Regions from separate parts of the Paenibacillus sp. KACC 21273 genome, predicted to be linked through region 2. Evidence: predicted binding sites of a transcription regulator. Region 2 holds the regulator's gene; each other region holds the start of a gene.
What was found. The regulator Rex, encoded in region 2, represses fermentation and respiration genes when NADH is low (regulators of the CRP and FNR family bind a similar motif). The targets are predictions, from matches to a motif close to TTGTGAAATATTTCACAA.
Positions count from the first base shown of each region.

Region 1: the regulator Rex is predicted to act here: its motif matches at 2,216-2,233, upstream of qoxA (cytochrome aa3 quinol oxidase subunit II).
Region 3: the regulator Rex is predicted to act here: its motif matches at 3,171-3,188, upstream of pflB (formate C-acetyltransferase).

Region 1 is NZ_CP117876.1:924,381-932,049, forward strand. Features, by position in the region: gene PQ460_RS04210 (glycoside hydrolase family 95 protein) at 1-1,471, shown strand, start outside; gene PQ460_RS04215 (hypothetical protein) at 1,835-2,104, shown strand; gene qoxA (cytochrome aa3 quinol oxidase subunit II) at 2,391-3,422, shown strand; gene PQ460_RS04225 (cbb3-type cytochrome c oxidase subunit I) at 3,491-5,467, shown strand; gene cyoC (cytochrome o ubiquinol oxidase subunit III) at 5,467-6,087, shown strand; gene cyoD (cytochrome o ubiquinol oxidase subunit IV) at 6,089-6,430, shown strand; gene galU (UTP--glucose-1-phosphate uridylyltransferase GalU) at 6,799-7,669, opposite strand, start outside.
Region 2 is NZ_CP117876.1:2,030,489-2,038,157, reverse strand. Features, by position in the region: gene PQ460_RS09265 (sugar ABC transporter substrate-binding protein) at 1-375, shown strand, start outside; gene PQ460_RS09260 (methyl-accepting chemotaxis protein) at 400-2,088, shown strand; gene PQ460_RS09255 (cell wall elongation regulator TseB-like domain-containing protein) at 2,181-2,726, opposite strand; gene PQ460_RS09250 (amidohydrolase) at 2,757-4,064, opposite strand; gene PQ460_RS09245 (redox-sensing transcriptional repressor Rex) at 4,057-4,704, opposite strand; gene dinG (ATP-dependent DNA helicase DinG) at 4,701-7,595, opposite strand.
Region 3 is NZ_CP117876.1:1,865,357-1,873,025, reverse strand. Features, by position in the region: gene pflA (pyruvate formate-lyase-activating protein) at 1-570, opposite strand, end outside; gene pflB (formate C-acetyltransferase) at 886-3,153, opposite strand; gene adhE (bifunctional acetaldehyde-CoA/alcohol dehydrogenase) at 3,842-6,454, opposite strand; gene PQ460_RS08470 (Crp/Fnr family transcriptional regulator) at 6,786-7,508, shown strand; gene PQ460_RS08465 (winged helix-turn-helix transcriptional regulator) at 7,621-7,669, opposite strand, start outside.

The DNA.
Region 1 (7,669 bases), 1.1 Mb from region 2:
TCTGTTAGCATCCGATCAAAGTATAACTGACCAAGAATTACCAACCGATCAGCGACTGCAACAATATCAACAGCATCGTCATGATCCAGATTTAGAAGCGTTATATTTTCATTATGGAAGATATTTGTTAATCTCCTCGTCCAGACCTGGAAGTGAGCCAGCTAATCTACAAGGGATATGGAATGAACATGTACAAGCTCCGTGGAATAGTGATTACACCACGAATATCAATACACAGATGAATTACTGGCCTGCTGAAGTGTGTCAGCTTTCTGAATGTCATCAACCGTTATTTCGTATGATAGAAGATCTGAGTGTAAGTGGTCAGGAAGCGGCGAAAGTGCATTATGGAGCCAAAGGTTGGACAACCCATCATAATAGTGATCTCTGGCGCTTGGCTGTTCCGACTCAAGGTGATGCAAGCTGGGCGTTCTGGCCTCTCGGTGGAATCTGGTTATGTGCGCATCTGTGGGAGCATTATGAATATCATCGTGATCTAGACTTTTTACGGGAAACGGCTTATCCGATTTTGAAAGAAGCTGCTAGGTTTGCACTGGATTGGTTGGTTGAAGATCGTGAAGGTTATTTGGTTACTGTTCCTTCGACTTCACCTGAAAATAAATTTTTAACTGCTTCTGGAGAAGTATGTAGTACATCAGCAGCATCTACGATGGATATGACATTGATCCGCGAATTATTAGATCACTGTATCACCAGCACAACATTGCTTGAAGTCGATCAAGATTGGGCAAGTGAGCTACAAGAGACTTATAAGCGCTTATATCCTTTTCATATTGGTCGTCATGGTCAATTACAAGAATGGTACCGGGATTATGAAGAGCATGAACCAGGGCATCGTCATGTGTCTCATTTGTATGGTCTGTATCCCGGGCATGAGATTAATCGTTATCAGACACCTGAGCTAGTAGAAGCTGCTCGTGTCTCGCTAGAACGACGTATTCAGCATGGCGGAGGACATACCGGATGGAGCTGTGCCTGGCTTATTAATCTGTATGCTCGTTTGTTGGATGGAGAGACTGCACATGAATTTGTAACTACGTTATTATCGCGTTCTACATATCCGAATCTATTTGATGCTCATCCTCCATTTCAGATTGATGGTAATTTTGGTGGAACCGCAGGTATTGCTGAAATGTTGCTTCAAAGCCATTTACAAGAACTACATCTACTGCCTGCGTTGCCACAAGTATGGAATAAAGGATTTGTGAAAGGGCTACGGGCACGTGGCGGATATACAGTAGATATGCACTGGCAACAAGGACAACTGGTAGAAGTGACAGTAGAATCGCAGTTTCATGGAACCTGTCGCTTGGTGAGTTCTATTGCTCTGCAATTGGAAGATCCATTAACAGCTTCTACATTGACTGAACCTAATGAGCAACAAACTGATTTTGTGCTGGAGTTTACTGCGGAAGCGGGGAGAAGTTATACATTACATGCAAAGGTCTAAAATTCGGGTCTAATCATACAGTTAATCTACGAATATTTTGACGAGAAGTAATGAAAAATATTTTTTCTTCTATATATAAATATATTCTTATCAAATATGTAACTATGAATATATTAATAGGGAGATGAACTAAGGCGATATTTTCTGTATTATACAGAGAATGTCGCCTTTTTGACCATGAAATACATACTATTTGACAATAATTTGTAATAAATAATATAGAAATAAGAAGAATATAATTAAATAACGAATCAAAAGGGGCAAATTGTGGTAATAGAGACTATAACAATAGAAACGTAATTTTTAAAGTGCTCCTAGTTTGGAGTAGCAATGGATACTAACATAAGAGGGGAGTGCTTAATTATGGCGACAAATACAAAAGGCCGTTCAAATTCACCCGGAAAAAATGCGCGTGGATTAACTCGTTTGCTAACAATTATAGGTTGGATTGCTTTTGTTGTTGGTGTAGTAACGATTATTTTGAATATCCAACCATTTAATGATAACAATGCTGGATTGATGATGGGTATCGGATGTGTAGTAGGAAGTGTATTTATTTACTTTATTGGTAAATCGATCGGTTCTATGCAAGTTCGTAATGAAGAAGGAAAAGAAAGTATCAATGATGATTAAAAAATGAGATTTACGATAAAATAAATCCTTTTTAATTAAATACATGCTCCTTTAAGAATTAATTCTTAAAGGGGCTTTTTTACGGAATCACAATATGATAATATATAAATAATGTGAAAAGATTCACGATAACCTGTTAATAAATTGACAGATTTGTTAACAAGTCAAAAAAATGTGGAATTTACACCTTCTATGGATACGCAAATAGCACACTTAGTGTTAACATAGAAATGTGTGGTTTCAATATTATGAACGTCTTAAACGTTATGTGAGAAAGGGGATTAAGATGAACAAAAAACCGGGTTCTCGTCTTATGATGTGGGTTATGATTATTGTGTCGGTTCTGTCACTCGCTTTGACGGTATGGGCACTTTATGCAGGTAGCCACAATTACTTTGTTCTCGATCCGAAAGGACCTATTGCTGCAGGACAAAGAGATCTAATCGTGATTTCCACGATTCTAACTGCCATTGTTATTGTTCCGGTAACGATACTCACTTTTGTTATAGTGTGGAGATACCGTGACAAACCAGGTAGAAAAGCAAAATATGATCCGGATTTCAACCACAGCACCAAGCTTGAAACCATCTGGTGGGGGATTCCAATCATCGTTATTGCTGTACTTGGTATTGTAACTGTGCGTTACACTTATGCATTAGAGCCTTCTGTAGCGATTCAATCACAGAAGGAACCTATTACAATCCAAGTTGCTTCTATGGACTGGAAATGGTTATTTATGTACCCGGGCGAAGGTATTGCTTCTGTGAACTCTATTACGATTCCAGAAGATACACCTGTACGATTTGAACTGACTTCTGATGCTCCGATGAACTCTTTCTGGGTGCCAGAACTTGGTGGACAAATTTATACGATGTCGGGTATGGCTATGACATTGTATCTACAAGCTGATCATCAGGGAACTTTCTTTGGATCAGGTGCTAACTTCAGTGGTGAGCATTTTTCCCAAATGAGATTCGATGTGAATGCTGTATCTGACGAGCAATATCAGACTTGGGTCAACAAAGTTAAAACCGAGTCTAAACCTATGAGTATGGAAACATACCAGTCGCTAACGGTTCCTGGAACTGCTGACAAACAAACGTTTTCTGCATTCCCGGAAGGTCTATTCCAACAACTTGTTACCAAATACTTGCCAGGCGGTTTAGCAGGCGGTAAAGATCGTGCTACTCATACCACTCCTTCTACTCAGATTGATGAGAAACAAAGTGAAGAAGGACAAAGTGATATGGGAACAGGCGATCACGATGGCATGGAAATGAATGATCAAGAAAGCACAGACACGAATACTAGCAATTAAGTTCAGATTTATTTGAAGTTAGTTGTACCGTAGCGTGTGACATAAAAGACAGGGAAAGGAGCTCCCCGATGCTCGAGAAAATTAAAGATTTTGCATCTGACTTTTTCGTCACCGGCGACCCACTAATTTACGGTGCAGATGTATCTATCGGACTTGCGATGATTGCTATCGTTGTGGGACTCACCTATTTCAAAAAATGGGGCTGGTTGTGGCGTAATTATTTAACAACAGTTGACCACAAAAAAATCGGTATCATGTATATTCTTGCTTCGATTTTGATGTTGTTCCGTGGCGGCGTGGATGCCATTATGATGCGTACTCAACTCGCATTCCCAAATCTCGAATTTTTACATCCTGAACATTATAATCAGGTATTTACGACGCATGGCGTAGTTATGATCCTGTTTATGGCGATGCCATTTATGTTCGGACTCTTTAATATCGTTGTTCCTCTTCAATTAGGAGCACGCGATGTAGCTTATCCATTCTTGAACGCATTAAGTTTCTGGTTGTTCTTCTTGGGTGCGATGCTATTTAACTTATCTTTCGTTATCGGTGGTTCACCGGATGCAGGATGGTTGAGTTATCCACCACTATCAGAACTCCAATTTAATCCAGGACCTGGACAGAACTTCTACATCTGGGGTATTCAGATCTCAGGTATTGGTTCACTTGCAACGGGTATTAACTTCTTGGTAACGATTATCAAAATGCGTGCACCAGGCATGACATTTATGAAAATGCCTATGTTTACATGGTCTGTATTCGCGACATGTATCATTATCATTTTCGCTTTCCCAATTTTGACAGTTACACTAGCACTATTGTTTATCGATAGGTTTGCGGGGGCTCACTTCTTTACACTCGATGGTGGCGGTAACCCGATGATGTATATCAACTTGATCTGGATGTGGGGTCACCCTGAGGTATACATTGTTATATTACCGGCGTTCGGTATTTTCTCCGAAATCGTCAGCGTATTCTCGCGTAAAAAGCTATTTGGTTACACATCCATGGTATTCGCCATGTTGATTATTGCATTCGTATCGTTCTTTACCTGGGCGCATCACTTCTTCACGATGGGTTCTGGCGCAGATGTTAATGCGTTCTTCGCATTATCAACGATGCTGATTGCAATTCCTACAGGGGTTAAAATCTTTAACTGGTTGTTTACGATGTATCGTGGTCGAATTCGCTTCGATCTGCCGATGCTCTGGACGATCGGATTTATCCCATGTTTTATTATCGGTGGTATGACAGGGGTTCTATTGTCTGTTGCTCCTGCTGACTTCCAGTATCATAACAGTTATTTCCTAATTGCTCACTTCCACCAAGTTCTTATCGGTGGTGTAGTATTCGGTTATTTCGCTGGTATGTACTACTGGTGGCCAAAAATGTTCGGTTTCAAACTGAACGAAACATTAGGTAGATGGGCATTCTGGTTCTGGAACATTGGTTTCTATGTATGTTTCATGCCTCAATACCTGCTTGGTCTAATGGGTATGACTCGTCGTATCAGTACATTTGATTGGGACACTGGCTGGGGTCCATTAAACGTTGTATCCACAATGGGTGCATACTTGATGGGTGTAGCGTTCTTGTTCCAAGTTCTTCAAATTGCTTATAGTATCAAAAATCGTGAAGTCGATACGACTGGCGATATCTGGGACGCTCATACTTTGGAATGGAGTATTCCTTCTCCTGCACCAGAGTATAACTTTGCAGTGGTTCCAGTTGTGGATAGTAGAGATCCGCTATGGGTTGAGAAACAGCGTCGTGCGGCTGGTAAGCTTCCGAAAAATCCGCCAAAACCTGTATATGCTCCAATTCATATGCCGAAAAACTCTGCAATTCCAATTATAATGTCAACATTCTTCTTTATTGCCGGATTCGGCTTTGTCTTCTTGTGGACTTGGATGGCGGTTCTTGGTCTGATTGGTGTAGCAGGTTGTATGATTGCTCGCTCTTTCCAATACGATACCGACTATTACATTCCAGTTGAAGAAATTGAGAAGACGGAAGCATCGATAAGGGGGACGGTCTAATGGCACAAGCTGTATCACAGCATGGTCACGACCATGATCATAGTCATGACCACGGGCATCACGATCCGCAAGAAATGAAGCTTCTTGGTTTCTGGATCTTCCTAATTACCGACGTTATCTTGTTCGGTACTTTATTTGCAACATATGTGGTTCTTCATAAAAACACTGCCGGTGGTCCCGGTGGTGCAGAAATATTCGAAATGCCTGGCGTTATCGCTGAGACATTTATCTTGTTAACAAGTAGTTTTACAAGCGGACTTGCTGTACTTGCTATGAACAAAGGAAATGTAAAACAACTTATTTCTTGGTTGATCGTTACTTTTATTCTAGGTGCAGCATTTATCGGGCTTGAAGTAACGGAGTTCGTGAAATTGATTGGAGAAGGACACGGAATCTCTGCAAGTGCATTCCTAAGTGCATTCTTCACACTTGTCGGAACTCACGGACTTCACGTCTCGGTTGGTCTAGTCTGGATGTTGTTATTGATTATCCAATTGTCTCGTCGTGGTATCACTGACGTAACACGCGGTAAAATTAACGTCATCAGCTTGTACTGGCACTTTTTGGACGCGGTATGGATCTTCTTGCTATCCGTCGTCTACTTGTTGGGGGTGATGTAATATGGCGCAGCATTCAACAGATTCACATGCACATGGTGAAGATCATGCTCATGGCTCGCTTAAATCTTATATCATTGGTTTTATCCTTTCGATTATCTTAACGATTATTCCGTTAGTTGTTGTTATGAACCATATGTTCCAAGCAACAGCAACGATTCTAATCATTATGATCACTGCGGTATTGCAGTTCGTTGTACAGCTATTCTTCTTTATGCATGTACGCGATCGTACAGGTAACCAACCGCGTTGGAACGTAATGGCTTTGATTTTTGGTCTAGCGATTGTATTGGTTGTTGTATCTGGTTCTGTATGGATCATGGCTTACAACGGCGTAGGATACTAATCCACTAGATAAGAACTCATAAGTGCAAGATACGAGATAGACTTTAAAAGCTCTTTTGCTGGATCTACTACAGATTGTTATGCTGTAGTGGTGAAAGTAAAAGAGCTTTTTTTGCTATAGCGTTTGATAGGGATGATTAGATTATGTAATCCAGGTAAGCCTAATTAATATCTAATTAAAGCACAACAGCAAATACAGTGCATTATCATAGTCGATGATGTAATACTGTAATAGATAACAACAGCAGTATAGCAAAAAGAGTCTTGTTCCGCTGTGACAAACAGCAAAGCAAGACTCATTTATAGATGTGATACATAATGTATAGCAGATACAAAATGATCATCATAATGTATAGCTACTTGAGAGCATTATCCTAATTGAGGGATAGAAGAAGTAACACGATATTGTAACTGATCCAAATACGTTTGAACTTCATCACGAAGTTCAGGACGCTGAAGAGCAAAATCAATTGTTGCTTTGACATAACCAAGCGGATCACCGATATCATAACGATTACCTTGAATTTCTAACGCTGCGATATGAGGTAAGCGTGAGATCGCATCGGTTAATTGAATTTCGCCACCTTTGCCAGGTAACGTATCTTCCAAATAATCAAAGATTTCAGGAGGCAATACGTACCGTCCTATCACTGCTAGATCAGATGGAGCATCTTCGATAGCCGGCTTTTCTACAATATCGCTAACAGGAATAATCGAATAAGGAGTGTTGGGTATGACCGATGGAGCGACAATCCCGTATTTATTTGTATGTTCATAAGGCACATGTTGTACACCTACAATCGCTGTAGAAGGATATACATTTTGATTCAATAATTGCTGTAATCCGGGTACTTCATTAACGATAAGATCATCACCCAGTAGTACCGCAAAAGGTTCATTTCCAACAAACTGCTTGGCGCACAAAATGGCATGTCCTAGACCTAAAGGTTTCTTTTGACGAATATAATGAATATCTGCCAGTTCCGAAATACGATTCACCTGTTCTAATAAAGCATGTTTCCCTTTGGAAGCTAAATCAAGTTCAAGTTCAATCGAATGGTCAAAATGATCTTCAATCGAGCGTTTGCCACGTCCGGTAACAATAAGGATAGATTCGATCCCACTAGCAACGGCTTCTTCAATAATATATTGAATCGCTGGTTTATCAACGATAGGTAACATTTCTTTTGGTTGTGCTTTGGTAGCAGGCAACAGACGTGTGCCAAGCCCAGCAGCAGGT
Region 2 (7,669 bases):
GAAGAAACAGCGAATTATGATCGCGCTAAAAGTATGGCACTAATGGCCAAATGGTTAGCATCCGGTCAACAAATTGATGCGGTTGTTGCCAATAATGATGAAATGATTATTGGGGCTATTCTTGCAACTCAAATGGATGGAAAAGATCAAAATATTGTATTTGCAGGTGTAGATGGTACGATGGATGCTTTGAATTTTATGAAAGCTAATAAATTAAAAGTTACCGTTTTTCAAAATGCATCAGCTCAAGGTAGTCAAGGTCTTCAAACAGCAATAGAAGCTGCTAATGGTAAACAAGTTCCTAAAGAAATCAGCATTCCTTATGAACTGATTACCCCAGCTAATGAAGAAAAGTATATAGCGAAATGGAAATAAGTATATATGAAGGAGTGGTCTGCGATGCGTCTATCTATCCTGCATAAGCTTTTAGCTGGATTTCTTGCCATTGCTCTTATTGCTGGCTGTGCGGGAGTGATCTATATTATGTCTCTTCAACAAATTCAGCAATCGATGAGTACAATTTTGGATCGTTATGTCACTCTAAAATCACAAGCAGATAATTTAAAATTTTATGCTACTACTCAAAATGGATATATGCAGACCTATATGCTGAGTCGCGATTCGTACTATGGTTCTCAATTATTAAGTACGAATGATCAGACGACCAAACTTTTGAATGAGATGAAAAGCTTAGTCGTCTCCAAAGAAGATACCGCTCAATTAGATTATATGCTGAAAATGAACGAGTATTACAAAACCCACGCCCAAGAACTGTTCAACCTGCCTCCTGCTCAAGTGGATCAATCTTATCTTGATGTGATTACCAGTGTTATTCCTGTAGGAAGTATTATTGTTAAGTTTGCTCAACAATTTTCGGATCAACAAGATGCTTTGATGACGGCTGCCAAAGATGAAAATACACAAAAAATAGCACATGTTCGCCAGCTAGCTATCGCAATCAGCATCATTAACTTCGCATTAGCGATTATTATTGGCATCTTTATTTCACGTCTTATCTCCAAACCATTACAAAAATTAAGTAAAGCAGCCAAATCTATTTCTACAGGGGATCTCAATATTGAAGATGTAAATGTTAAGCAAAAAGATGAATTAGGGGAGTTAGCTATTTCCTTTAATAGTATGAAAAATAACTTGCGTCATCTTGTTCATGAAATTAATGATAATGCTTCACAGGTTATTACAATTTCTAAAGATGTTGCTAGTGGTACGTCTGAAACAGGTAAAGCTGCTGAACACGTTGCAGACATTATGTCTGATCTATCTAGCAGTACACAGGATCAAGTTAAAATTGTAGAAGGTGGATTACAAACTGTCTATGATGTTAATAAGGATATTCAGCAGATTGATCAAAGTAGCCAGCAAGCGATGAGCGTTGCGCAACAAGCACAAAGTCAAGCGCTACTCGGTAATCAAGAAATAGTACATGTTATGAACCAAATGGATCAAATTCATCAACGTATGAGTAAATTGGAAGTGATTATTTCTTCGTTAAACAAACGCTCTGGAGAAATTGAAGAAATCAATAATGCAATTTCTTCGATTGCAGCTCAGACGGGTCTTCTTTCTCTCAATGCAGCAATTGAAGCTGCACGTGCAGGTGAACACGGACGTGGATTTGCTGTAGTTACTTCCGAAATCCGTAAACTTTCTAACGAAACCAATGAATCCGTAGATCGGGTGAGAGCACTTGTCAATGCTATTCAAAGTGAAACAAAAGGTGCTACCAAATCGGTGGAAAACATGGTTAAAGAAGTAAGTCAAGGTATTGCTGCGGCTCATTCTGTAGGTAATTTGTTTAATACCATTAAATCTCTAACCGATCATACCACTTCTGAAATTAAAGAAGTGACTGATTCTATCCATCATTTATCGGAACATTCACAGAAGATTGTCAAATCTATGGAAAATATCTCAAGCTTGACCGATCATGTTGCTTCTAACACTGAAAGCGTAAGTGCAGCTACAGAAGAACAATTAGCTTTCTTGGAAGAAAGTACAGCTCATACCGCTACACTTCATTCTATGGCTGAGAAATTACAAAATACGGTACTGCAATTCCGTTTATAATCTATGCTTAATTAACAAAAAAGCATGATCTTTGGATTCAGTATATGAATTCCTTAGATCATGCTTTTTTATATGGTTTGAGCTTGATGATGTTATTCTTGCCCTGTTCCTTTTAAAGTTGCAGGCAATTCCATAGGTCCACCTAATTTGGTTCCATCACGGAAATTGTAGAAAAGATAATAATAACGTTCATTCAGTTTGGCAAAAACTTGCCATGCATATTTTCCATTATATGAGCCAGGTACAATTCGTACAGCTTCTGCTCCAGGCAAATCTTTTTGCAAAAGATCGGTGGCGGCTTGATAGGATACTGTACCTGCTGTTTTCTCAACATGCACTGCATTAGCTCCTTCTGCTACCGAACCGTCTATATTAAATTTGACCCAGACCATTAGATCTTCTTGTGCTGTATTTTTACCTTCTACAACCCAATACGTTGAACTATCTGTCCAGACGGAATTGAACGTACGCGTCACAGATACAATATCCGCTTTTTCCTGTGCGCTGTTAATAGCCAGTTGTTCTTTACTCCATGGCTTTGCCATTACATGCACATAAAATTGATTTACACCTAAAATCAGCAATCCTACTACAACGATAATGATTGCAATCCACTTGCCACTTCCCAAATTTCGCAAAACACGCCATCCTTTCCTGTCGACTTCCAGTTAGCGTTTAAGCAAACCTTCAAAAGCACTTTGGGCTTCATGACGAATTTTTTCTTCATCCAATGTTAATGATATACCGTCTTTGATCAATTGCTTACCGTCTACCCAGACATGCAATACATCTTTAGCAGATGCAGAATAGATTGTATGTGAAATAAAATCAGTACGTGGTAAGAAATGCGGTTGATCTACATTAAGTGCTGTAATATCAGCTTTCATTCCTACAGCGAATGTACCTACATCATTCAAAAATACAGATCTTGCACCGTATTCAGTACCCATTTTCAATGCTTCTAATGCAGGCACAGCTGTTGGATCGCCGGATACTCCTTTATGAATAAGAGCAGCCAAACGCATTTCTTCAAACATATCCAGATTGTTATTACTTGCCGGGCCATCTGTTCCCAAAGACACAACAACGCCTGCACGCAACAGATCAGGTACACGTGCTACACCACTTGCTAATTTGAGGTTACTACCCGGGTTATGAGAAATCGCTACTTTATTCTCAGCAAGCACTTCGATCTCTTCATCATTCAAATGAACAGCATGCGCTAACAATGCTGGACGAGTGAAAAATCCTAATTTCTCCAAATGAGCTACAGGACGTAATCCATAATCTGTAACGTTTAATTGAACTTCTGCTAGTGTCTCAGACATATGTGTATGCAGCGGCAAATCCAAATCATGAGCTGCTTGTACAAATTGTTCGATGTATGCAGGTGGACAAGTATACGGTGCATGTGGAGACATCATCGTTGTAATACGTCCATTCGCTTGACCATGCCAATCACGTGCAAAGTCGATTGATTGTTTTAGCTTTTGCTTTTGTTCTTCTTCTGAACACAAGCCGATTACACCACGCATCAATACTGCACGCATACCCGATTGTTCTACCACTTCGGCTACACGTTCTGAGCGATCATACATATCGAGGAATGTAGTTGTACCGCCTTTTAACATTTCTAATACAGACAGAGCAGTTCCCCAGTACACATCGTCACTTGTAAATTTCGCTTCCATCGGCCACATTTTTTCTTGTAACCATACTTGTAGAGCAAGATCATCTCCATATCCACGTAACAACGACATCGCTGCATGACCATGACTGTTGACTAGACCCGGAATAAAGAACAAATGATTGCCATCCACTACGGTTGTGTCTTCTTCGATCACAGGTTCTTCTTCTCCAAGATACGTAATCCATCCATCTTCAATCACCATATGTCCAAAAAGCATTGATTTCTCTTCGCTCATTACAGCAAACATACCGTTTTTGATGACCCATTTGTTCGAGGTGTTATTCATTAGTTTCATGTTCCTTTCCATCTTCCAGATAATAGGCAAGGCTTAATAAATCCGTTGTAAAATCAGCAGTATGCACACGAATATGCGGTGGAGCTTTCAAAATAATCGGTGCAAAGTTCAAAATAGCCTCGACCCCTGCTTCAATTAACTGATCTGCTACACGCTGTGCTTCAACATTAGGCACTGTAACAATTCCGATACGAATACTTCTCGCTTTGACTGTAATTCCAAGTTCATCAATAGGCTGTACGACTAATGTATTGATTAAAGAGCCTACTTTCGAATCGTTGGAATCAAACACAGCTACGATTTTCATTGTTTCTTTTAGATACATATTATAGTTAGAAAGGGCATGCCCTAGATTACCAGCGCCTACAAGTGCCACATTGATTTGTTGATCTAATTTTAAAATATGACGTATTTTCTCAATCAAATACGATACATCATAACCGATCCCTTTACGTCCAAAATCTCCAAAATAAGCTAAATCTTTGCGAATTTGTGCTGGATTCAAGTCTAATTTTTGTCCCAGTTCTTGCGAAGACACTGTAGGAACTTCACGTGTGTGAAGTTCGTTCAGATATCTAAGGTATACAGGTAGTCTTCGCACGACTGCTTCTGATATTTTGTCGGATTTCATGCTTGCTCCCCCTCTTGATTTACAGTTTCCTTTTCAGGTTCGGCCTGGCTAAGCCATTCTGTAATACGGGGTACCATCTGCTCTGTCGGCATATGTTCCATTTTGGGACCGGGCAATGAATATAGAAAATGCTTGCCATAATAGGACTCGATCACACGAGTGTCATAGACAATAACGATTCCCCGATCACTAGATGTCCGTACTAATCTACCAAAACCTTGTTTGAAACGGATAACTGCTTGCGGTACAGATAATTTCATAAATGGATTTTTCTTTTCTTTTTTCAGCCGTTCACTTTTGGCTTCAAGCAGTGGATGATTAGGCGGTTGAAAAGGTAAACGTACGATCGCCAGACAGGTTAACGCTTCGCCTGGAATATCGACCCCTTCCCAGAAGCTACTTGTACCCAGTAACACCGAAGCGGAACGCTCTTGGAATCTTCGAGTGAGCTTGGTACGACTTCCTCCATCGACCCCTTGTCCAAATACTGCAATATCGCTATGTGATAACTTCTCTTTCAATGGCTCATACACCTGCTTGAGCATCCGATAAGAGGTAAATAACACCATCATTCGTCCATTGGTCGCTTTGGCAGTCTCCGCTAATGAGTTCGCTAACGTATCTACAAAGAACGCATCACCAACACTGCCTTTGACACTTGGAAAATCGCGCGGAATTAACAACAGCGATTGCTCACGATAATTGAAAGGTGAAGATAACTGTTCAGTCATCAATCGACCTTCTTTTTCCGCTTCTACAAGCCCTAACTGTTCAATCATATATTGAAATTTCTTTTCTATTGATAAAGTAGCTGATGTCAAAATAATACTTTTCTTTTTATCAAAAAAGTACTCTTTCAATTGCTTGCTCACATCAACCGGTACAGCATACATCTGTAAAGACTTGCTACGGTAATTCCCATTAGCTTCATACCAGTAGACTGTATCTGTACTTTCCAGCTTCACAAATTGACGCAGATCATCTCGTACCACTGTTAAGTCTTTGAATAGACCCGACACATCTGTTACCAGACTATCTGTGCCTAACTGCTCATCGCTGTCTTTGATCTGATTCATCACTTGCTCGCCTTTACGAATCAACTGACTAAGGCCGATATGAATCTGATTCTCAAGCTCTGTAATCACATTCCATTCGGTCGGTTGCTTTTCCGGTAAAAGTCGAAGCGTGAACTGCCCGGCTTCACCAGGAGCGGCATCACTACGCTGAGGTAACAAAGCAAATAGTAACTCACTTAATTTATCCCAGTTTTCTTTGACATCTACAATTTCAGGATATAGATTATCAATCGCTATCGCCCAATCCATACCACGTTCATTGCCAGAAGAACCTAATTGTTGACGCAAAATCGCTAACTGACCATTTTTGCTGTCTTTGAACAATCTTAACAGTGGATGAACCAATGTGAAATATTTCATATGCATACCCAAGTGCTTACCTGCAACATCTTCTAGATGATGTGCTTCATCAATAACCAAGCGATCATAAGCAGGTAACAATTGATGCCCTGCTTTGACATCGGTAAATAATTTCGAGTGATTGGTAATGACTACATCTGCTGTACCTGCTTCATGCTTCGCACGATGGTAAAAACATTTGCGGAACCATGGACATGCACGACCCAGACAAGAATCGGTATCACTGGCTACCGTTTCCCAGAAGTCAGCACCACGATTACCCATATTGAGTTCTTCATCATCGCCAGTTTCTGTCGCATTTAACCAGACAATCATTTGAGCTGCAATCAATACATCTTCTTTAGGGCTTTGAAATTCTTTTGTATTTATTTTATGCTCAAATTTGCGCAGACACAAATAATGCTGGCGTCCTTTGAATACGGCAGCACGAAATGCAAATGGAACAACTTGAGTCAATAATGGAATATCGCGTTCTCGCAACTGTTCTTGCAAGTTAATCGTATGCGTACTTACCATGACACGATCGTTTTCTTTGACACTATGATAAATCGAAGGTAATAAGTACCCTAGCGATTTGCCTGTTCCTGTTCCTGCTTCGATCAATAGATGCTTATCATCGGTCATCGCTTTGATCACTTCTTCAAACATACGATTCTGCGGTTCCCGTTCTTCATAGTTAGGAAGCAGATTACGTAAGTTTTGTTTCACTTGCTCTAAAAATTCATCAAATGAAACATCTGCAAGTGGCATATTACCTCGCTCTTCATGAGCCGGCAAAATTTCATTCCAATCGCCTACTTTTAACGCCAATTGACGGAAAAAGCGATGTTCGTCCAAATCTTGAATCGGCTGTGCTTCTTTCTCCATCCGCACGCCATCAAAATACCAACCGAGATCACTATCCTGATTATCAAATAATTCAGATAAACGCTGGACTGTAATTAATGGTAGATCATTTAACTCTTCCAAGCACTTTAGAAATACATGAGCAGTCGCTAACGCATCACTATCTGCTTGATGAGGACGATCATGAACGAATCCCAAGTCTTTACTTACCATGCTTAACTGGTAGCTCGATAGATTCGGGAAAAAGATACGTAACAGATCCATCGTATCCAGCACTCGACCTGTAAATGCCAAATATCCAGTCTGATCCAAAGCGCGTTGCAAAAATCCTAAATCAAAACCGACATTGTGCCCGACAAGCACAGCATCTTCTAATAGAGGAATCATCTCCAAAATAACATCGTCTAACTCTGGAGCGTTCTCTACATCTTCATTTTTAATTCCTGTTAAACCTTCTATAAAAGGAGGAATCGGCACTCCCGGCTTCACCATAGAAGAATATACAGTAGAAATACTTAAATCATGATCTATAATGGCAAGCCCAACTTGAATAATATCATCGGTGGACTGAGTACCTGTGGTCTCAAAATCCAGTACGGCAAATTTCATGGATGTCTAAATCCTCTCCTTGCTGTCGTCTCAACCTGATGTCGAAATGTTCACCTATCAGCATACCAGAAGAA
Region 3 (7,669 bases), 170 kb from region 2:
TTTTAATGTACCGATAAATTCGCCTAAAGCGATCAAATCTTCTTCAGCATCATTAATTCCCGGTACAAATACATGGCGTATCCACATTTTGCGTCCATTGTCAGACAGCCATTGTGCAGTGTGTAGAGTGCGTTCATTCGATACACCAGTCAATTTTTTGTGCTTTTCATTGTTAATATGCTTAATATCTAGCATGACTAGATCTGTGACTTCAAGCAGTTCATGGATTTTACCAGGTTCGTTGAATCCATTACTGTCGAGTGTTGTACTGAGATTCCAACGTTCTTTGACTGCTTTGAACAATTCTCTAACAAAAGGAGCTTGTAACGTTGGTTCGCCGCCGGATACAGTCAATCCTCCACCAGAAGAACGGTAGTAACTCAAGTAAGGTTCGATTTCAGCTAGCACTTCTTCTAGCTCCATCACTTTACCTCCGTCCAAGTTCCATGTATCAGGGTTATGACAGTATTGGCATTTCATCAGACAACCCTGCATAAATAGTACAAATCGTATGCCCGGGCCATCGACGGTACCGAACGTTTCTAGCGAGTGAACACGGCCTTTTACCATGATCAATCACCCCTTTCGTCTGAGTTGATGTATATAAGTTATGTGAAAATGTATCGCTCTAGCATGCTCCGTTACGTCGATAGATTATTTTTACGATCGCTGTTAAGATCGGATATCTGGAATGAACTGCTTTCGCAGTCGATATCCGAATCTTAAAGGCGAACGCTTCGCTTCTCCAAAATAATTCTATAGCCTTCACTCAGCAGATAGAGTTACATTTTCAGATATAACTTATATCATTCATTGTTGGTTAGCAGTTAAAAGCTTTGATTACTTTGGTTAGTTTTATTGCTTTATTATTTTTAAAAGTTTGTATTACATTGATCCGTGGAATGTGCGGTTGATGACATCCATTTGTTGTTCACGAGTCAATTTCACAAAGTTAACAGCATATCCAGATACACGGATTGTTAATTGTGGGTAGTTTTCTGGGTGTTCCATAGCGTCTAGTAGTTGTTCACGAGCAAACACGTTCACGTTCAAGTGATGAGCATTGCTACCAAAGTATCCGTCTAGCATAGATACAAGGTTTGATTTACGGATTTCTTCTTCTTTACCTAATGCTTTTGGTACGATAGAGAATGTGTTAGAAATACCATCCAAGCTATCTTCGTATGGTAATTTAGCAACGGAACTTAGAGATGCAAGTGCACCTTTTGTATCTCTTCCGTGCATAGGGTTAGCACCTGGTGCGAATGGTTCGCCAGCTTTACGTCCATCTGGTGTTGTACCTGTTTTTTTACCGTACACTACGTTAGAAGTGATTGTTAGTACTGATTGTGTTGGTGTTGCACCACGGTATGCTTTGTTTTTGCGAATCATACCCATAAATGTTTCTACCAATTCAACAGCAATTTGATCGACTTTATCATCGTTATTACCGTAGCAAGGATATTCGCCTTCAATTTTGAAGTCTACAGCAATACCACGTTCGTCACGGATAGGTGTTACTTTTGCATATTTGATAGCGCTCAATGAGTCAGCTGCTACAGATAGACCAGCAATACCACAAGCCATTGTACGTAAGATATCACGATCATGTAATGCCATTTCGATACGTTCGTAGCTATATTTGTCATGCATGTAATGGATAACGTTCAATGTGTTCATGTACAATTTGCCTAACCATTCCATCATTGCTTTGAAGCGTTTCATGACTTCGTCATATTCAAGCACTTCAGAAGTGATTGCAGGATATTCAGGTCCTACTTGAACGCCTGATTTCTCGTCACGTCCACCATTGATTGCATACAATAATGCTTTGGCAAGGTTAGCACGAGCACCGAAGAACTGCATTTGTTTACCGATACGCATAGCGGATACACAGCAAGCAATACCGTAATCATCGCCATAGATCGGACGCATAAGATCATCGTTTTCGTATTGGATAGAACTTGTTTCGATTGAAACTTTAGCACAGAATTTTTTGAAAGCTTCTGGCAATTGTTCTGACCACAATACAGTCAAGTTAGGTTCTGGTGCAGGTCCCAAGTTGTATAATGTATGCAAGAAACGGAAGCTGTTTTTAGTTACTAATGTTTTGCCGTCTACAGCCATACCACCGATAGATTCTGTAACCCAAGTAGGGTCACCACTGAACAATTCGTTGTAGTCTGGAGTACGCAAGAATTTAACGATACGCAATTTCATTACAAAATGGTCTACCAATTCTTGAGCTTGTTGTTCTGTTAATGTGCCTTCTTTTACATCACGTTCGATATAAATATCAAGGAAAGAAGATACACGTCCTAGAGACATCGCTGCACCATTTTGTTCTTTGATTGCTGCAAGGTAACCGAAGTATACCCATTGGAACGCTTCTTTAGCTGTTTGTGCAGGTTTGGAAATATCGAAGCCATGCATTTCAGCCATTTTTTTCAATTCGCCTAGAGCACGAATTTGTTCAGATACTTCTTCACGAAGACGAATAACTTCTTCATCAATTACGTCAACTTCCATGTCATTCAAATCTTGTTTTCTTTCGTTGATCAAGAAGTCTACACCGTACAATGCTACGCGGCGATAGTCACCGATAATACGTCCACGACCGTAAGCATCTGGCAAGCCTGTAATGATACCTGCTTTACGTGCTGCTCTCATATCGGACGTATAAGCATCGAATACACCCTGGTTATGCGTTTTACGAATATTAGTGAAGATATCAATGATTTGTTCTGGTACTTCAAAGCCATACGCTTTACAAGCATCGATCATCATTTTGATACCACCGAACGGTTGAAGCGAACGACGGAAAGGAGCATCTGTTTGAACACCGACGATTTGTTCTTTGTCTTTGTCCAAGTATCCAGGACCATGTGAAGTGATAGTAGAAGGTGTTGCAGCATCTACATCCCATACTCCGCCACGTTCGATCTCTTCTTTAGATAGTTTAGAAATAATATCCCACAAGTCTTTTGTATTTGAAGTAGGGCCAGCTAGGAATGTTTCGTTTCCTTGATATGCGCTAATGTTTTGCTCAATAAAATCACGAGTATCTACATGTTTTGCCCATTTACCTGATTTGAAATTGCGCCATGCATCTTTTTTTAAATTATCCTGTACATTTCTTTCGATAACTGACATTGATAATCCCTCCATTATTGTGAATAAAATCACAAAAGCATTTAAGCTAATGCTTGTCTCGCCTGTACGATACCGGAAGCTGTTATTTTCTCCCTCCGGCTATGTCTTTATTATGATGTAATTCATAAGCATAGTATGTGACATTTATCACAAAATCGCATTTTTATTATGATTTTTATCACATTCTGTATCTATAACAGCTTTTGAAAATAACTATTACAGATATTCAGAAACCCTTTTACAGCATAAGCGAGCAACTGATTATGCCGTAAACACAGTAATATCAATCTACTAATACAAAAATATACATAAGATTTTGCAACAAATAACTGTAGCATAATACCGGAATATACGACTTCTAACAACGAAATATATCACACTATTTCTGTATTATTCTATCTACACACTATAGAATAATGTTGGACATTGCATCACTCCTCTCTACGAATAAAAGAACGACTCTCATTAGTTCTGCTCATATCGCAAACTAGGAGATCGTTCTTTTGTATGAGGTGAATTTCCATATTTGCTTTATTTTCTATTTTCAACAGCGTATCTTGAGAGTCTATTTTTAGAGATACCATTTAAATAAGAAGAAAAAAAGGATCATCTCCAACGACTCTGCTATAAAAGCATTTGTGGAGTGATCCTTTTTTCAATCTACATGATTACTATTTCAAAAGTATACTTATTCAAATCTACCGTAGAATGCGTTGCGGTATACATCAGCTAGTTCAGTCACTAAAGGTAATTTAGGATTCGCTGTTGTACATTGATCTTCAAATGCACGGTCAGCAAGGTAATCGACACGAGATTCAAAGTCTTTTGCATCAAAGCCTAAAGCTTCAAATGTTTCTGGAATACCTAATTTACGGTTCAAGTCACGAATAGCATTGATCAAGCTGTTTACGCCCTCTTCAGTTGTACGTGCTGGCAATCCTAGGATGCGTGCAATTTCAGCATAACGTTCGTGAGCGATAAAGTGAGAATATTTAGGGAACGATGCGAATTTAGTTGGTTTTTTCGCATTGTAGCGGATAACGTGTGGCAACAAGATCGCATTGGTACGACCATGTGCTGTATGGTATTGTCCACCCCATTTGTGTGCCAAGCTATGGTTAATACCTAAGAATGCATTCGCAAATGCCATACCTGCAATCGTAGAAGCATTATGCATTTTTTCACGAGCCAGTTTGTCGCCTGTTAGAGCAGACTGTTCTAGATATTGGAATACCAGTTGAATCGCTTTGATCGCTAGTCCATCGGTAAAGTCACTTGCCATTACAGATACATAAGCTTCAATTGCATGAGTCAATACGTCCATACCTGTATCAGCTACAGCTACGCGAGGTAAAGAGTATACAAATTCAGGATCGATAATCGCTACGTCTGGTGTTAACTCATAATCAGCCAAAGGATATTTAGTGTTGCCTTTTTCTTTATCTGTAATAACCGCGAACGATGTTACTTCAGAACCTGTACCCGAAGTTGTAGGAATAGCTACGAATTGTGCTTTTTGTCCCAAATGTGGGTATTTGTAAATCCGTTTGCGGATATCCATGAATTTTTGTTTTAAGTTATCAAATTCAGTATCAGGGTATTCGTAGAACATCCACATGCCTTTAGCAGCATCCATAGGTGATCCACCACCAAGAGCGATAATGCAGTCAGGTTGGAAACGTTCCATCATTTGACGACCACGCTCAACTGTAGCTGTAGATGGATCTGGCTCTACATCAGAGAACACTTCAACAACTACTGGAGTCTGACGTTGACGCAAGTAATGTTGTACTTTTTCTACATAACCAAGTTGTACCATCATCGCATCTGTTACGATCACAACACGGCTAATATCAGGCATTTTAGCAAGGTATTGAGTTGCACCTTTTTCAAAATAAACTTTAGAAGGTATTTTGAACCATTGCATATTCACAGTACGACGAGCCACCCTTTTCACATTAATCAGATTCACTGCACTTACATTAGAAGAAGTAGAGTTACGACCATAAGATCCACAGCCTAGTGTTAGAGATGGTAAGTTAGTATTGTAAAGGTCACCGATAGCTCCGTGTGTAGAAGGAGAGTTCACGATAATACGTCCAGTTTGTAGACGGTTAGCGAATTTTTGAATAACTTCATCATTATTAGAATGGATAGCTGAAGAGTGACCCATACCGCCAAATTCTACGATTTGTGCAGCACGTTCAATCCCTTGATCCGCATTTTTAACTCTATAGCAAGCCAACACAGGGCTTAATTTTTCAGCAGATAATGGGAATTTCGTACCGACACCTTCTAGTTCAGCAACCAATATTTTGGTGTCTGCTGGAACAGTAATTCCACAAAGTTCAGCAATTTTTACAGCAGATTGTCCTACAATAGAAGGATTCACTGCACATTTATCTGTATTCATTGCACCGTTTGTTAATTTGCCTGCTTCTTCTTTTGTTACAAAGTAGCAACCGTTATCGATCATTAATTTTTTTACTTTTTCATAGACAGGTTCTTCAATAACTACAGCCTGTTCAGAAGCACAGATCATACCATTATCAAACGATTTGGAAAGAATTAAGTCATTAACAGCTTGTTGTAGATCAGCACTTTTCTCGATAAAAGCAGGAACGTTACCAGGACCTACGCCAAGTGCAGGTTTACCACAGCTATATGCTGCTTTAACCATTGCGCCACCACCAGTAGCTAAGATCATAGCTACATCAGGATGGTTCATCAAAGCATTTGTTTTGTCCATTGAAGGAGCATCAATCCACTGGATACAATCTGCAGGTGCACCATGTTTTACAGCTGCTTCAAGCAAAATGCGAGCTGCTTCTTTACTACAATTCTGTGCAGATGGATGGAAGCCGAAAATGATAGGGTTACGTGTTTTAATTGAAATTAATGATTTGAACATCGTTGTTGATGTTGGATTTGTTACAGGTGTAATCCCCATAATGATTCCGACAGGTTCAGCGATTTTTTGGAAGCTTTCATAATCATTGTCTTCAATAACACCGACTGTTTTATCATTTTTGATGCTGTGGTATATATATTCAGTAGCAAACATGTTTTTGATAATTTTATCTTCATATACACCTCTACCTGTTTCTTCAACAGCCAGTTTAGCAAGATACATATGTTGATCCAGACCAGCTAACGCCATTGCTTGTACGATGTTATCAATTTGTTCTTGATTCATATTCATAAATGCAGCGTGCGCTTTGTTAGCTTTATCAATTAATTTTTGAATTTCTTCCTGTGCACTCAATTCCACGTTGCGACTAGCATCATTTTTTACAGCCATTTCTCTCATCCTCCTCAGAATGTGTATTGCTTTTGTCTACGCACTGATCATAGCATAGAGACATAAATCATAATGTGATATTTTTCACAATCAATTTTTATTTTTTAAATTTATTCTATTTCATTTTTTCCTTTTGCATTTTAATATAAAAAGATGTATGATAATAGTGAAATTAATCACAAAGTATGAAGAAGCTTTTCTTCATTTGTAAGTCATCATTGTTACTATATAATGTAGAATTTAACTAATCATTTAATTTCCAATTTTTTTCCTAAAATGTTATGCATTATGATTAATTTCACGTATAATTGAAATAAAGGGGCGAATAATAATGAACAAGTCTTTAGAAGAAACTCAACCACGTCATAATACAGCATGCTTTTCGGAAATTAATCAGGAACGATTACTTAACCATTCTACAGAACGTAGTATCGCAGCAGGATCTCATTTATTCTGGGAAGGCGATTTATCCGATAAATTATATTTCCTTAAAAGTGGACGCGTTAAATTAACGAAATCAACCGATGAAGGTAAAGAATTGATTCTATATATGTATCAAGCAGGAGATATGATCGGTCAAGCTGACCCATTCTCTGGTACACGCCTTGGATTTACAGCAGAAGCAATAGAAGATACAGAAGTTGCTGTGATCGAACATAAAGAATTAGAATTAATGATCTGTCAGTATTGCGACTTTGCAATCGACTTTATGAAATGGATGGGAACGCATCACCGTCTGACTCAGACTAAAGTGCGCGACTTGATGTTATATGGTAAACCAGGTGCACTCTGCTCTACATTGATTCGTTTAAGCAATACGTATGGTGAAGATTACAATGATCAAGGTTCTATTTTGATTAACAAAAAAATCACGCATACCGACTTATCGAATATGATTGGTGCTACTCGTGAAAGTGTAAACCGGATGCTTAGCGATCTACGTAAAAAAGAAAGTATCGAATATGAGCACGGTATGATCATTATCCATGACCTTGAAGCTTTACAAGAAGTATGTCACTGTGAATTATGCCCTAAAGAAATATGCAGAATCTAATGAATATTCAGTATCTTCTATACACTTACCTGTTTAGACAACTAAAGATACCAAAAAAGCTTTCCGTGTGTTACTCATAGCGGAAAGCTTTTTTTGATTCATTCATAGCGTACTATTCTACCCAATGCTCTGCCCAGTTCTGAATCTGCTCCATAACCGGC